One region of the Paenibacillus sp. FSL H8-0104 genome, then DNA from elsewhere that is predicted to be linked to it. Evidence: riboswitches for the same ligand, from Rfam matches in the RefSeq annotation. Region 1 holds a riboswitch; each other region holds the start of a gene.
The links. A riboswitch is a leader RNA that binds a small molecule or an ion and turns the genes downstream of it on or off. The one in region 1 is predicted to bind thiamine pyrophosphate.
Positions count from the first base shown of each region.

Region 1 (3,212 bases):
GGCGCCCATCACGCTATAGGTAGCGGCGATTTTGACACCGGAGAACACGGATGGCAGCGCATGGGGGAGCTCCAGCTTCCAGAAGATCTGATGACGTTTCGCACCAGCCATGCGCATATAGTTCATCATCGCCGCGTCAGTACGGGTCAAGCCATCCATGGCCGCCACTGCAACGGGGAAGAAGCAGACCAGAATGATCGTAATCAGCTTGGGCAGTAGCCCGAATCCGAACCAGATTAACAGGAGCGGCGCGAGCGCGATGGTCGGAATATTTTGACTAAGAATAAGTAAAGGATACAGGGCTGACTTGAGAAAAGGGACTAAATGTAGCACCATCGCAATCAGTAATCCAACCGCTGTTCCAGCGGCGAATCCAATCAGCGTTAACTGAATGGTTGCGGAAGCGTGCATGCCAAGCCGTTCGGCCTGGGTTGCCGCTTCGCGGGCGATGTCGGACGGTGCAGGCAGCATCCATTTCTCAATATGGAAGAGGGAGACGGCTCCCTGCCATATCGCTATAAAGAGAATAACCGCCACAATGGGCGGCCATACACTTTTGAAATAGGCAGGCATTAGCGATACTTCTCCGTCAGGGTATCCATGCTGAAGCCGGTAGGGCTATGGGCGATTTTGATCTGGGAGATGATGCTTGGGCTGCCAGCCTCCACGAGTACCTCGTGCATTTTACGGACAACTTCCAGCAGTTCCTCTAGTTCCCCCTCCATCGTGGTGTCGAGCGCGTTCACCTGATATTTCAGGCCGGATTGCTGAATAACTTCAATGGCGCGATCAACGTAAGGATAAGAGTTCTCGCCATTTGGCGTTTTCGGGATAACCTGAATACTAAGTAGTGTGCTTGCCATGAGAGATCACGGCTCCTTTCGTGATATATAAAATGAACTAATGACTGTTACACTTGCCACTTCGACGACAGAATAACCTTCCAATCGCTGTTATCCCCAGATTTTTTTGATTCCCTTTCTCTAAAGGGAAAATCCGGTGATAAAGGCGACCGCTTCGCTTTTTCACGTTATTTCTGTCCTCTCCGTCCTCGTGTAAAATTTAAGTTCGTTTTATATGAGAAATTTTATTGGGGTAAAAACTCGTTTGTATATGCTTTGCTCACATCGATCTGTTCATCAAGCAGTTTTTTGCTAAACATCCAGTCGGTGTAGTTCTGCCACACTTCCTGTTTTTGCTCACCCCAGCGCGGGGCGTCATCCGTGTATTTCGGACTGAGCCATTTCTGGCTTGCCAGTACGAGGTCTTTGTCCAGATCCGGTACGGCCTTGATCAGAATGTTTGCTGCGTCTTCGGGATGATCAATTGCGTATTGATACCCTTCGGAGGTGGCTTTCAGGAATGCTTTCACCAACTCAGGGTCGTTTTGGATCGTCTGCTCGTTTGTTACGAGGACAGGCGTGTAGTAATCCAATGCATCTGAATAATCCTTCACATATAACATGTCGATGGGCTCCCCGCGCAGTTCGGCTTCAATACCCGTCCAGGCGTAGAAAATCCATGCAAAATCAATGTCCCGTTTTACTGCGGTGAAAAAGTCGGCGTCACCCATATTAATGTTTTTGACTTTGGATACATCGGCTCCGTCGCCTTCCATAATGGATTGCATCACGGCTTCTTCGACTGGGGAACCCCAACCGCCATAGGTTTTACCTTCAAAATCTTTCGGTGACTTGATATTCCGATCCGCCGGAGCAGCGAACCCGGATGTATTATGCTGAATAACTGCTGCGATGGAGACGAGTGGAACACCCTGTGTGCGGGCTTGAGTTACACTCTCCTGATAACTTACGCCAAAAGGTACTTCATTGGAGGCAACCATTGTATCTGCGCCACCGGCACCTGGTTGTACAATCTCCACGTTCAAGCCTTCGGCTTTATAAAAACCTTGATCTACAGCTGCATACAGGCCTGTATGATTCGTATTTGGTGTCCAGTCGAGCACCACTTTAATATCTTTCAGGGCGGCAGTGTCACCTTCGTTGCTGCTTTCCGCATTAGTGTTGTTGTTCTGTTCTGCCGGGGCAGCTTCTTTACCGCCACATGCGGCTACAGTCACCATAAGCACGCACAAGAGCAACAATCCCATCGTTTTACGCCATTTCATCTGTGGTTCTCTCCTTCGGTATGTCCGGCCGATTGGCACGGGGTACTCCTTGGCTTCATATCCAATCATCTTGCATAAATCGACAGATTTATACCAGTTGAGATCCGGATGACGTTATTTTTGAATAAGTAAAACGTCCATCGATGTCATTCAAGGAAGCCAGACTGCGCTTAGCGGCAGTTTTTCTTGCAATATCAGGAAGGTGATGCTTCCAAACTTATACTTTCTGATAGTAACAAAAAAAGCGCCCCGTATTCCGGGACGCGTGCAGGCGTTAGAGAGGTGGCGTTCAGCCATAGGGCTGTGCCATTTCGATATACTCCGATTCCTACGCTGGCATGATCCAGATCAGGTCTAAGGGTTAGTATCTTGGTGGGATACACTCTCAGCCGGCCAATTCCGACTCCCCTGGGAAACTATGAAGTTACGGGCATTACTAGGTGTAATTATAGGCCAGAGGGTAGGACCTGTCCAGTCATGAACTGGATAGGGACACGTATAAGTTATAAACAGGCCGTTATACATATGTATAACAGCCTGTTTGGATGTGTTATTTTCAATAATTATCGTGGGGAATCATATAAGGCAATCTGACTGAGTGCAAAAGCATCGGATTTTGGGTCATAACCTACCTGTTTCTGAGTGGTTTCCAGATTTAATCGTTTAAACCGATTATTCGAGATCCCATGCAGTATGGTGAAGGGTTCCAGATCGGTAGTTGTAATTGCTTTGAACATCAAATCACACAAGTCAGCCGGACTAATATACGCGCTCATATCCCTTGCCTCCAGCACGGGTCCGTCCGGTTGAAAATCATCATATGCACCTATACGTATTGCTACACTTTGTAAACCTTCGGTATACGCAAAATAGGAAGCGAGCGATTCTCCAAAACATTTGCTAACCCCGTACAAATTCCGTGGGCGTGTCGGCATGTCCGGATAGACCTGAGCATCAATGGGATACCCCTCGATCGTCTGTGCACTGCTTGCCAGAATGACTCTTCGTACACTTTGGTCCTTGGCTGCACGGAATACATTAAATGTGCCTTTGATATTGATGTCCAACAACGATTCATAAAATC
Region 1 covers NZ_JBBOTC010000001.1:498,511-501,722, forward strand. Annotated here, with positions in the region: gene NST38_RS02375 (ABC transporter permease) at 1-573, opposite strand, end outside; gene NST38_RS02380 (thiamine-binding protein) at 573-863, opposite strand; gene NST38_RS02385 (ABC transporter substrate-binding protein) at 1,088-2,128, opposite strand; TPP riboswitch at 2,436-2,548, opposite strand; gene NST38_RS02390 (NAD-dependent epimerase/dehydratase family protein) at 2,692-3,212, opposite strand, start outside.

Region 2 (3,212 bases), 3.2 Mb from region 1:
CAAAAAAGCATACTGGGGACTTGTGGATGAATCCAGCTTGCCTGTGTTGACACAGAGAGCCGTCTCACTTTCGGGTAAACCGGATATCAAAAAACAGTCACAAGATCCGCTCTGGAACAAAGCGGTGTCTACTCCACTGAAGGGTGACTCTGCGGGATCAGCCAGTTTCCGCACCTTATGGGATCATAGTAACCTGTATATCCTCGTGGATGTTCAGGATGCGAAGGCAGATGTGAATGACAAAGTAGATATCTTTGTTGATCTCAATAATGGCAAGACCACTTCATATGAAGTAGATGACCGACATGTAATCATTAAGCGGTCGGGCAAAGCTGAGGGCGTGGAGAAGCGTTCATATCGTGTACGCGAGACCAAAGCCGGATATCAGGTTGAATTGTCCATTCCGTGGGGTGGTATCCAAGTCGGATCAGAATATGAAGCCGGATTGGATATCCGTGTGACTGATGGCGGTTCAAGTGGGACACAACCTTATAATCCACTGTACTGGAATGATCGAACACAATCTCAGGAACAGGATACAAGCAAATACGGCGTGATTCAGCTTGCCCCTATGCCCAAATCTGCACAAGCTGTACAAGGGATTGTTCAGATTGATGGGAAGAAAGACACATCATGGAATAAGGCTGCACCGATTGAAGTAAACCGGTTGAACCAAAGCGAAGGTGCAGAGGCAGTGGCTCGCGCAATGTGGTCAGGTGAATATCTATACCTGCTGATCGACGTCACTGATCCAAACATCATCACAGATAGCATCAACCCATGGGATCAGGATTCGGTTGAGATTTTCCTGGACGAGAATCACCAGCGCACACCGTATTTTCAATATGATGATGCCCAGTTCAGAATCAGTGCAGACAATGTAGGAACCTTTGCAGGGGGTGCCTCACCTGGACGCCTTGTAAGTGCTGTGAAGAAAACAAATAAAGGATATCTCGTAGAAGCCCGAATCCAGTTACATTCACTGACGCCCAAAACAGGAAATGTTCTCGGTTTCGAGCTTCAAATTAACGACAACCAGGGCGGAGGTAAGCAGAGCGTAGCCAAGTGGAATGATACGACCAATGAGAGCTGGAGAAACACTTCCCAGTACGGAATACTCACTTTTGTCGGAAAGAACAAACTCGGACATTAAACCATCGGCAGTAGTTGCAAGAATAGAAAACATCATAACAGTGGCTAAAACTCAACCATTGTTGTGATGGTTTTCATCGTTTACATACGTCACCAAAGGTGATGAGGGGCGATACAATCTGCCTTGACTATATTTAACAGCCCTTGATATACTAAATGGATGTTATTTTTTCTTTTATGGGAATAAGAAAGTAATCAACTACATACAACCGTTTGCGAGGGAGCCTTAACCGGCTGAGAGGGTGTTAAACCGACCTTACCTGACTTGGATAATGCCAACGTAGGGATGCAACGATGAAACACTGTACTTGGGTAGCTCATGCGAACCCCCTTGTTTTAGTGTATTTGTCTGCGAAACATCCTATGGATGTTTCGTTTTTTTGTTTTTAATACGTACATTATGAATTGGAGGAACACATGTTGACTATTTCAGAGAGACTATATCAGGCAGCACAGCCCGTGTGGAAGGAATGTCTCGAGCATCCCTTTGTTAAAGGAATCGGAGATGGTTCCTTACCGGTTGAACAATTTCGTTATTATTTGCTGCAAGACTACTTGTACCTGTTCGATTATGCCCGTGTATTTGCACTAGGTATCGTCAAGTCGCACGACCCCAAATTGATGCAGTTTTTTAGTAAAAACGTAGATAACATCCTGAATGGTGAAATGAAAATTCATCGTTCTTATATGGAGCGATTAGGAATTACAGAGGATCATGTGTTCCAGGTAAAACCTGCACTGAAAAATGCAGCCTATACTAACTATATGCTCTCTATTTCCCATGCGGGTGGCATAGCAGAAGTACTTGTATCCATTCTGGCCTGCTCATGGAGCTATGCGGAGATTGGTCAAGTCCTTGCTCAAAAGCCAGGTGCAGCTGATCATCCTTTTTATGGAGAGTGGATCACAGGATATGCTTCCTCTGAATACAACAGCAACAATCAATCCCTAGTGACGTTAACGGATAAGCTATTAGAAGGCTGTAGCGAGGGAACGTACCAACGGATGGAAGATATTTTCGTGATGTGCAGTCGCTTTGAGCTTGATTTTTGGGAGATGTCATGGAGGTTGGAGCCTTGAGTTCACTAATAGTTAATTCAATTAGCGAGCAGCGTCCATAAACAGTCTCAGGATGAAAAATAAGTAGATTTAAGTAAAGGAACGCTTGTATATGCGTGTTTCGTGACGATGCCAAAAAAAGGGCGGAGTGTATCCGCCTTTTTTATTGTTGAAATTCTTGACACAGGAACATTTTGTTCACTGAAGTCTCTAGCTAAAATCAAAAAGGGTGTCAGGACGGAATGTTCATAGCAGTCTGAATATTTTTCAGATCGAGCTGAATTTGCTCTGCAATATGGTAAGGGTGGTATAAGCCATGCTGCACCATGTAATTTGATATCTTTTCATGAGAGTCTATGGCTTCATCGAGCTGTTTCATCAAAATTTGTTTGATTTCGGGGGTGGCACATTCGGTCACAGCCATGGCGTAGTTTCTGACACCGCTCTTGGCGTTCATCAAAAAATCCATTGCGATCACGTCATCGGTCAGCGTATTAAGACCAGTCATGTGTTCTAATATTGGGTTCATTTTTTTATCTCCTATACAGTCGCTTTAGACAGCACTCCACCGAGCTCCTGAAGCTGCTGTTGTGATAATGTCGCATCTTGTTGCAAAATTTGCTTGAGCTCCGGGTCGGTTACCAGAGCTTGCATGGTCTTGGATTTTGTCATGCAAACCGTCTTGAACGCAGCTATTTCATGCACCTCGAGCATCTCATGCAAAGCGTATGTGGAATCCATTCAGATTGTCCTCCCATGTATCAATTCATATTTAAGGCTTTAAGATGACTTTAATGCAATCGTCCGTTTTTGTATCGAACACTTCATAGCCCCGCTTGGCCTCGCTGAGCGGAATGACGTGCGTAACAATGTCCCCAGGGTCCACTTTGCCAGACGTAACCAACTCGTACATGTATGGCATGTAGTGAATGACCGGAGCTTGTCCGGAACGGATATTCACGTTTCGCTGCATGATGTCACCGAGCGGGAATCCGTTATAA
Region 2 covers NZ_JBBOTC010000001.1:3,648,715-3,651,926, forward strand. Annotated here, with positions in the region: gene NST38_RS16175 (endo-1,4-beta-xylanase) at 1-1,153, shown strand, start outside; TPP riboswitch at 1,360-1,457, shown strand; gene tenA (thiaminase II) at 1,570-2,232, shown strand; gene NST38_RS16185 (spore coat protein) at 2,444-2,740, opposite strand; gene NST38_RS16190 (hypothetical protein) at 2,752-2,952, opposite strand; gene NST38_RS16195 (zinc-dependent alcohol dehydrogenase) at 2,984-3,212, opposite strand, start outside.
Region 2: it holds a riboswitch for thiamine pyrophosphate, as region 1 does, so the genes downstream of both, tenA (thiaminase II) here and NST38_RS02385 (ABC transporter substrate-binding protein) in region 1, are expected to answer to the same signal.

Region 3 (3,212 bases), 3.5 Mb from region 1:
CAGAAACGTTCAAATCCGTTCTGCCTGGCAGACTGGTTGCCCCAAGCCAAACCTCTCCATTGGCTTTGGGAACAATATAGATATCCTCTGCATACACCGTTCTATCAGGTCTGTACCCTGCATGTTCATCTGAGAACTGAACGGCGGCTATTTCACCTTTTACCGACCACACAGGCAAGCTCAGATTCACATGTCTCATCAACTCTTCACTCTGTAATCCAGCCGCTATAATGACATGTTTGCATTTCATCTCACCGATCGATGTGGTGATCCCCTGCACACCGTGTTCGTTTGCTTGCACACGTATATCCTGTATGTCCTCCATAACCCGTGCTCCCAATGCTTGAGCGGATTCAGCATATGCCTTCGTTAGATGGACAGGAAGAATCTCACTCTCGTAAGGTCTGTAGTAGGCTCCATACGTATCTCTGTTAAGCCATGATGCCTCCTGTTGCACAACGGAACGGTCCCACCACACCTCATCAGCAGAAGCAGACAACGCAGACTTCCGATTGTTCTTATAGCTACTTAATTCACTGTATGAACGAAAAGGAGTTAGGAATCCCTGGCGTTGCAGGCCAGTCTCTACCTCACTGAGTGTAGCCATTAGCTCCTGTTGCTCGATAAGTAACTGTCTACTCTGCCTGGCGAGCTTAGCCATCAAAGGATGAGCAAAATCCTCACTGTCTGCTGCCAGCATCCCAGCCGCTGCGCAAGAAGTCCCTCCTGCAATCGCCGAACGCTCCAGTAACAGCACATCCTGTCCACGGGAAGCAAGTTCATACGCAATGGCACATCCAACAACGCCTCCGCCTACAATAATCGTTTCTGCATGAATTTTATCCGGTCTAGCAGTAATGATCTCTTTCATCATCTCATCTCCTTGATTCAGCGGCTCAGACTTTCTGTAGCAACGATAGCCTGCCTTAATAATGCAGCAGCCCGATCCGGGGAATCGCTCGCCCACACATTCGAGATCACAGCGACTCCCTGTGCGCCTGCAGAAAGAATAGCGTGAATGTTTCCCGGTTCGATGCCCCCAATCGCCATGACAGGAATGGAGACACCAGAGCACACTTCAGCCAGAGCATATAATCCTCTTGGTTCAAGATCAGGCTTACTGTTGGTTGAGTAGACATGCCCGAAGAAAAGGTAATCGGCTCCCCGTTCTTCAGCGATTTTTGCCTCATCGATTGAATGAACAGATACACCCAGACGAATTCGCTGGACATTGCTTATAACAGCAGGGTTGTAGTTACGTATAGCCTCTTGCCCCCAATGTACACCGCCATAGATGTCATTCTGTGGTGGCAGTTCTGAACCATTGATAACGATGCGACAAGATGGAACGCCAACACCACGCAGACTTTCAGCCCAACCGATCTTTTGTTGCCACGAGAGTTGTTTCTCTCGTATATGGATGTAGTCCACCCATGGCCAAACGTCCTTTGCAGCTTTTACAAAAGATGCTTGATTCCCTACACCCGTAGATACAACATGCAGTTCAAATGATCCGTGTACACGTTCATGAGAAATTACCGTACTTTTCATCTCCTTCCATACGTGAATGCTATGAAAACACAAAAAAGCCACTCCCGTAGGGGAGTGGCTGCGTATTAATTATAGGACCAGATGACTGACTGATACATACAGTTCATTTCGTGCAATAAAGCTATAGACCTTATAGCCATAACGTTATACACGCAACTGCATGTTTCAATTTACTAAGCAAGACGGTTGAATTCTTTCGATTGCCGTTTGCTCACGTCATTCACTGAAACGCGCTCGCCACTTCCCTACGCTGGTATGATCCAGATCAGGTGCAAAGGGTCCGGAATCGCATTCTTCCATCTCAGCCGCATCGTGCGGCCCCCCTAGTGTTCATATGAAGTTGTAGCCTATATTACCATAGACGGATTTTTTTGTCACCGTTCATTTCTGCTGAACGTTGCTTGAATCGTCTAGTTTTTCTCAGACCATTCTTCGACATTCCATGTTTTGGTGACCCAACCCTCGTAGAAATCAGGTTCATGAGATACAAGTATCACTGTTCCCTTGAATTCTTGCAACGCACGCTGCAACTCAGCTTTGGCCGTTACATCCAGATGGTTCGTCGGCTCATCGAATAGAATCCAGTTGCTTTCACGCATCAAGAGTTTGCATAAACGAACCTTCGCTTGTTCTCCACCACTCAGCATGTTAAGCGGACGGGTAATGTGCTCATTTTTCAACCCACAGCGAGCGAGATGACCCCGGACTTCATTCTGGGTCAAATGTGAAAACTCATTCCAGACATCCTCAATCGGCGTGATATTTCCAGCACGGACTTCCTGCTCAAAATAGGCCGTTTCGAGATAATCTCCCAAGAAAGTCTTTCCACTGAGTGGAGATATTTTTCCCAGGATGGTTTTCAACAGCGTCGATTTACCCACACCATTACAACCTACGATGGCAATTTTCTCACCACGTTCAATTGTCATTGTCATCTTAGGCAGCAAAGGATACGTATATCCAATTTCAAAATCAATGCCCTCAAAGACCGTTTTGCTGCTCGCACGGGCATCCTTGAATTTGAACGTTGGTTTAGCTGCTTCATCTGGACGATCAATACGTTCAATTCTGTCCAGCTGTTTCTCCCGGCTCTTCGCTCGACCTGAAGTTGAAGCACGTGCCTTGTTACGCTGAATGAAATCTTCCTGCTTCTTGATGTACTCTTGCTGCTTCTCGTATGCATCAATATGCTGGGCTTTATTCATATCAGCCATCTCGAGGAACTTGTTATAGTTCGCTGCATATCTCGTTAATTTGGCAAATTCCAAATGATAAATGACATTTACGACTTCATTCATGAATTCCGTGTCATGGGAGATTAAGAGAAACGCGTGTGGGTAGTCCTTCAGGTAACGTGACAGCCATTCAATGTGCTCTACATCCAGATAGTTGGTCGGCTCATCCAGTAAAAGAGCTGTAGGTTTCTCGAGCAGAAGCTTGGCAAGAAGCACCTTGGTACGTTGTCCACCACTTAGAGCTGCGACATCTCGATCAAGACCAATTGCGGATAAACCAAGACCATTGGCCATCTCTTCCACTTTTACGTCAATCAGATAAAAATCGCCCTGTTCCAGTTGTTCCTGAATATCGCCCATCTCTTCCAGCAACTGCTCCAGCTTATCTGGATCTGCATCTGCCATCTGGTCCGTAATATTCATCAT
Region 3 covers NZ_JBBOTC010000001.1:3,995,897-3,999,108, forward strand. Annotated here, with positions in the region: gene thiO (glycine oxidase ThiO) at 1-871, opposite strand, end outside; gene NST38_RS17750 (thiamine phosphate synthase) at 889-1,551, opposite strand; TPP riboswitch at 1,777-1,886, opposite strand; gene NST38_RS17755 (ABC-F family ATP-binding cassette domain-containing protein) at 1,962-3,212, opposite strand, start outside.
Region 3: it holds a riboswitch for thiamine pyrophosphate, as region 1 does, so the genes downstream of both, NST38_RS17750 (thiamine phosphate synthase) here and NST38_RS02385 (ABC transporter substrate-binding protein) in region 1, are expected to answer to the same signal.

Region 4 (3,212 bases), 250 kb from region 1:
CCTTTGAAGTTCAGTTGAAGATAACAACGACATGAAAAGAGAATTGCGTCGATTTCAGAGCCTGCTTCAGAGCGATATCTTAATGTAATATATCTTTATCGTATGTTCCAATATAGTCAAAGTCAATTGATTGAGGGCATTTGTTACGCAATTGTTATATAGTTCTTAAGATATATGGGTAACATTACCTTAGTGTGTAAATTACAGGGGATTAAGTCTTATAAAAAGGGAAAATTTACACGTTGGCCTATTTTGATTTTGGCTCTTTTTGGTTTACAGATGAGACCGTTTCTCATATAATTTATGTAACCAAGTTTCATGTGATGAAACATGAGGAGGGCATTATGCCATGGAAGATCGCAAGTTAACCGTCCGGGCTGTGGAACGGGCGCTGGATATATTATTATGTTTTACCACACGCAGTGATCTGGGACTCACCGAAATTGCCAGCCAGATCGGCCTGCACAAAAGTACAGTCCACCGTTTGATGGCTACGCTGGAGGATCGAGGGTTCGTGATCCGCGATGCAGCAACAGAGAAGTACCGACTTGGCATCCGAATCTGGGAGCTGTCAGCTCATATGTCCCGCAGTGATGATCCCGCTATTCTGCTGTTGCCTGCGATGGAGCGACTGAGAGATCGATTGGGGGAGACCGTGAGTCTGTACCTGCGTGATGGGAGTGAACGGATTCGTATTCAGGCGGTGCAAAGTGATCAGGCGATCCGCCGAGTTGCTCCCGTTGGTGTTAGACTCCCGCTGTCTGTGGGGGCTTCCAGCAAAGTCCTGATGGCGTTTGCCACGGACGAGGATCGTGAAGAACTGATGAACGGGCCGGAATGGCCGGTGTTTATTGATCCCGCGGTGTATTTGGCGCAGATGGGAGATATCCGGGATAACGGATATGCGACGAGTTATGAGGAACGTGAGCCGGGAGCTGCCGCGGTATCGGTACCGATTATGGATCGCAGAGGCAATATTGCAGCCGCACTCTCGGTCTCAGGGCCTGTCAGCCGACTCTCACAGGAGACATTGCATGAATACGCACCTGTGTTGAAGGATGCTGCTACGCAAATGGGGCTCATGTTATCCTGATGTTGAGGTAAGTTTTTTCTCCAATAGAGTTTGATCATTTGGAATATAAAGGTTGTTTTTATGTTCCGGTTGCGCTACTCTGTAATGGACGGCCCAACGGGGCCAGCTTCATTGAATATGAACAGCGGCTTATGTAAGCCGCAACTTATTAACGTTACTGGGGGAGTCCGAATTGTCCGGACTGAGACGGAATCGCATGAGATTCCGGACCCTTTGCACCTGATCTGGATCATACCAGCGTAGGGAAGTAATCGGCGATATGACCACAACCACCACATGATGTGACCCTTGTAGGGCTCCGTTAAGGAGCTGCATAAAGGTGCATTATTGGTGATGGACATAAAAGTCGGTTCCTTCGGGGACCGGCTTTTTTATATACAGGGAACGGGCGATATAGCGCATACTCCATCGACTTCTTTTTCAATACCTGCGAAAGTGGGCTTGGATGAGGAGGGAAGTCACCATAGATCCATGATCTGTGCTGCCTTCCGGTCTGTTGTGAACTGTACATAAATTATGTCTCCCCTGGTCTGGTGTAGGATCGCTCTTTCTTCTCTGCATTGCGCATGATTTGGGACAGGTACGTAAGTGAGCTAATGACTATTCCAACCAAACAAGCGACGAACACTGAGGAGGAGACAAGCGAACATGAGTACAGGAAATCAAATGGGACAACAAGCGATGGAACGGGAACATAACGATCAGCAGGTGGAAAAGGAAACAAGCGCGGCCGGACGGGTTCAGCCTTTTCCGGGCAGCCGCAAAGTCTACATTCAGGGCTCACGGCCGGACATTGCTGTACCGGAACGTGAGATAGCCCTTCATGACACGAATACTCCCCAAGGGGTGGAGCATAACGAACCGCTGCGTGTCTATGATACGAGCGGCCCCATGACCGATCCCGCATTTCATGCGGATATCCGCGCAGGTTTGCCAGCCCTGCGCACCCGCTGGATCACAGAGCGTGGCGATGTTGAAGCTTATCAGGGTCGTACGGTTAAACCGGAGGATAACGGACTGAAGCCCGGAGGGAAGAGAGCTGGCGCTGAAGAGTACCCCGGATTACGAGGCAAACCGCTGCGGGCACAGCCAGGACGTTGTGTGACTCAGATGCATTACGCGAGGCAGGGAGTCATTACGGCAGAGATGGAATTCGCCGCCATTCGTGAAGGCGTGGAACCGGAATTTGTAAGGCAGGAGCTGGCGAGTGGACGGGCCATCCTGCCGTCCAACATCAATCACCCGGAGAGTGAGCCGATGTTGATTGGTCGTCATTTTCATGTGAAGATCAATGCCAATATAGGCAACTCTTCTGTATCTTCCTCCATCGAGGAAGAGGTGGAGAAGATGACTTGGGCGGTACGCTGGGGATCGGATACCGTGATGGATCTATCCACAGGCAAAAACATCCATACCACCCGGGAATGGATCATCCGTAATTCACCTGTGCCGATTGGTACGGTGCCGCTGTATCAGGCGCTGGAGAAGGTGAATGGCGAAGCGGAAGCGCTGACCTGGGAGTTGTACCGTGACACACTCATTGAGCAGGCAGAGCAGGGCGTGGACTACTTTACGATTCATGCAGGTGTACTGCTGCGTTATATCCCCATGACCGCCAAGCGAATGACAGGCATTGTGTCTCGGGGCGGTTCCATTATGGCAGCATGGTGTCTGGCGCATCATCAGGAGAATTTTTTGTATACCCATTTTGAAGAAATCTGTGAGATTATGAAAAGGTATGATGTAGCGTTTTCGCTGGGAGATGGACTTCGTCCAGGCAGTATCTACGATGCCAATGACGAGGCTCAGATGGCGGAACTGGCTACGCTCGGGGAACTGACGCAGATTGCGTGGAAGCACGATGTGCAGGTGATGATCGAAGGTCCTGGGCATGTGCCGATGCATAAGATCAAGGAGAATGTGGACTTGCAGATGGAGATCTGTAAAGAGGCACCGTTCTATACGTTGGGGCCGCTGACGACCGACATTGCCCCGGGTTACGATCACATCACATCCGCCATTGGTGCGGCCATGATTGGCTGGTTCGGCACGTCGATGCTCTGTTATGTTACGCCAAAAGAACATTTGGGCCTTCCCAATAAGGATGATGTGCGGGAAG
Region 4 covers NZ_JBBOTC010000001.1:749,964-753,175, forward strand. Annotated here, with positions in the region: gene NST38_RS03495 (IclR family transcriptional regulator) at 350-1,093, shown strand; TPP riboswitch at 1,243-1,356, shown strand; gene thiC (phosphomethylpyrimidine synthase ThiC) at 1,775-3,212, shown strand, end outside.
Region 4: it holds a riboswitch for thiamine pyrophosphate, as region 1 does, so the genes downstream of both, thiC (phosphomethylpyrimidine synthase ThiC) here and NST38_RS02385 (ABC transporter substrate-binding protein) in region 1, are expected to answer to the same signal.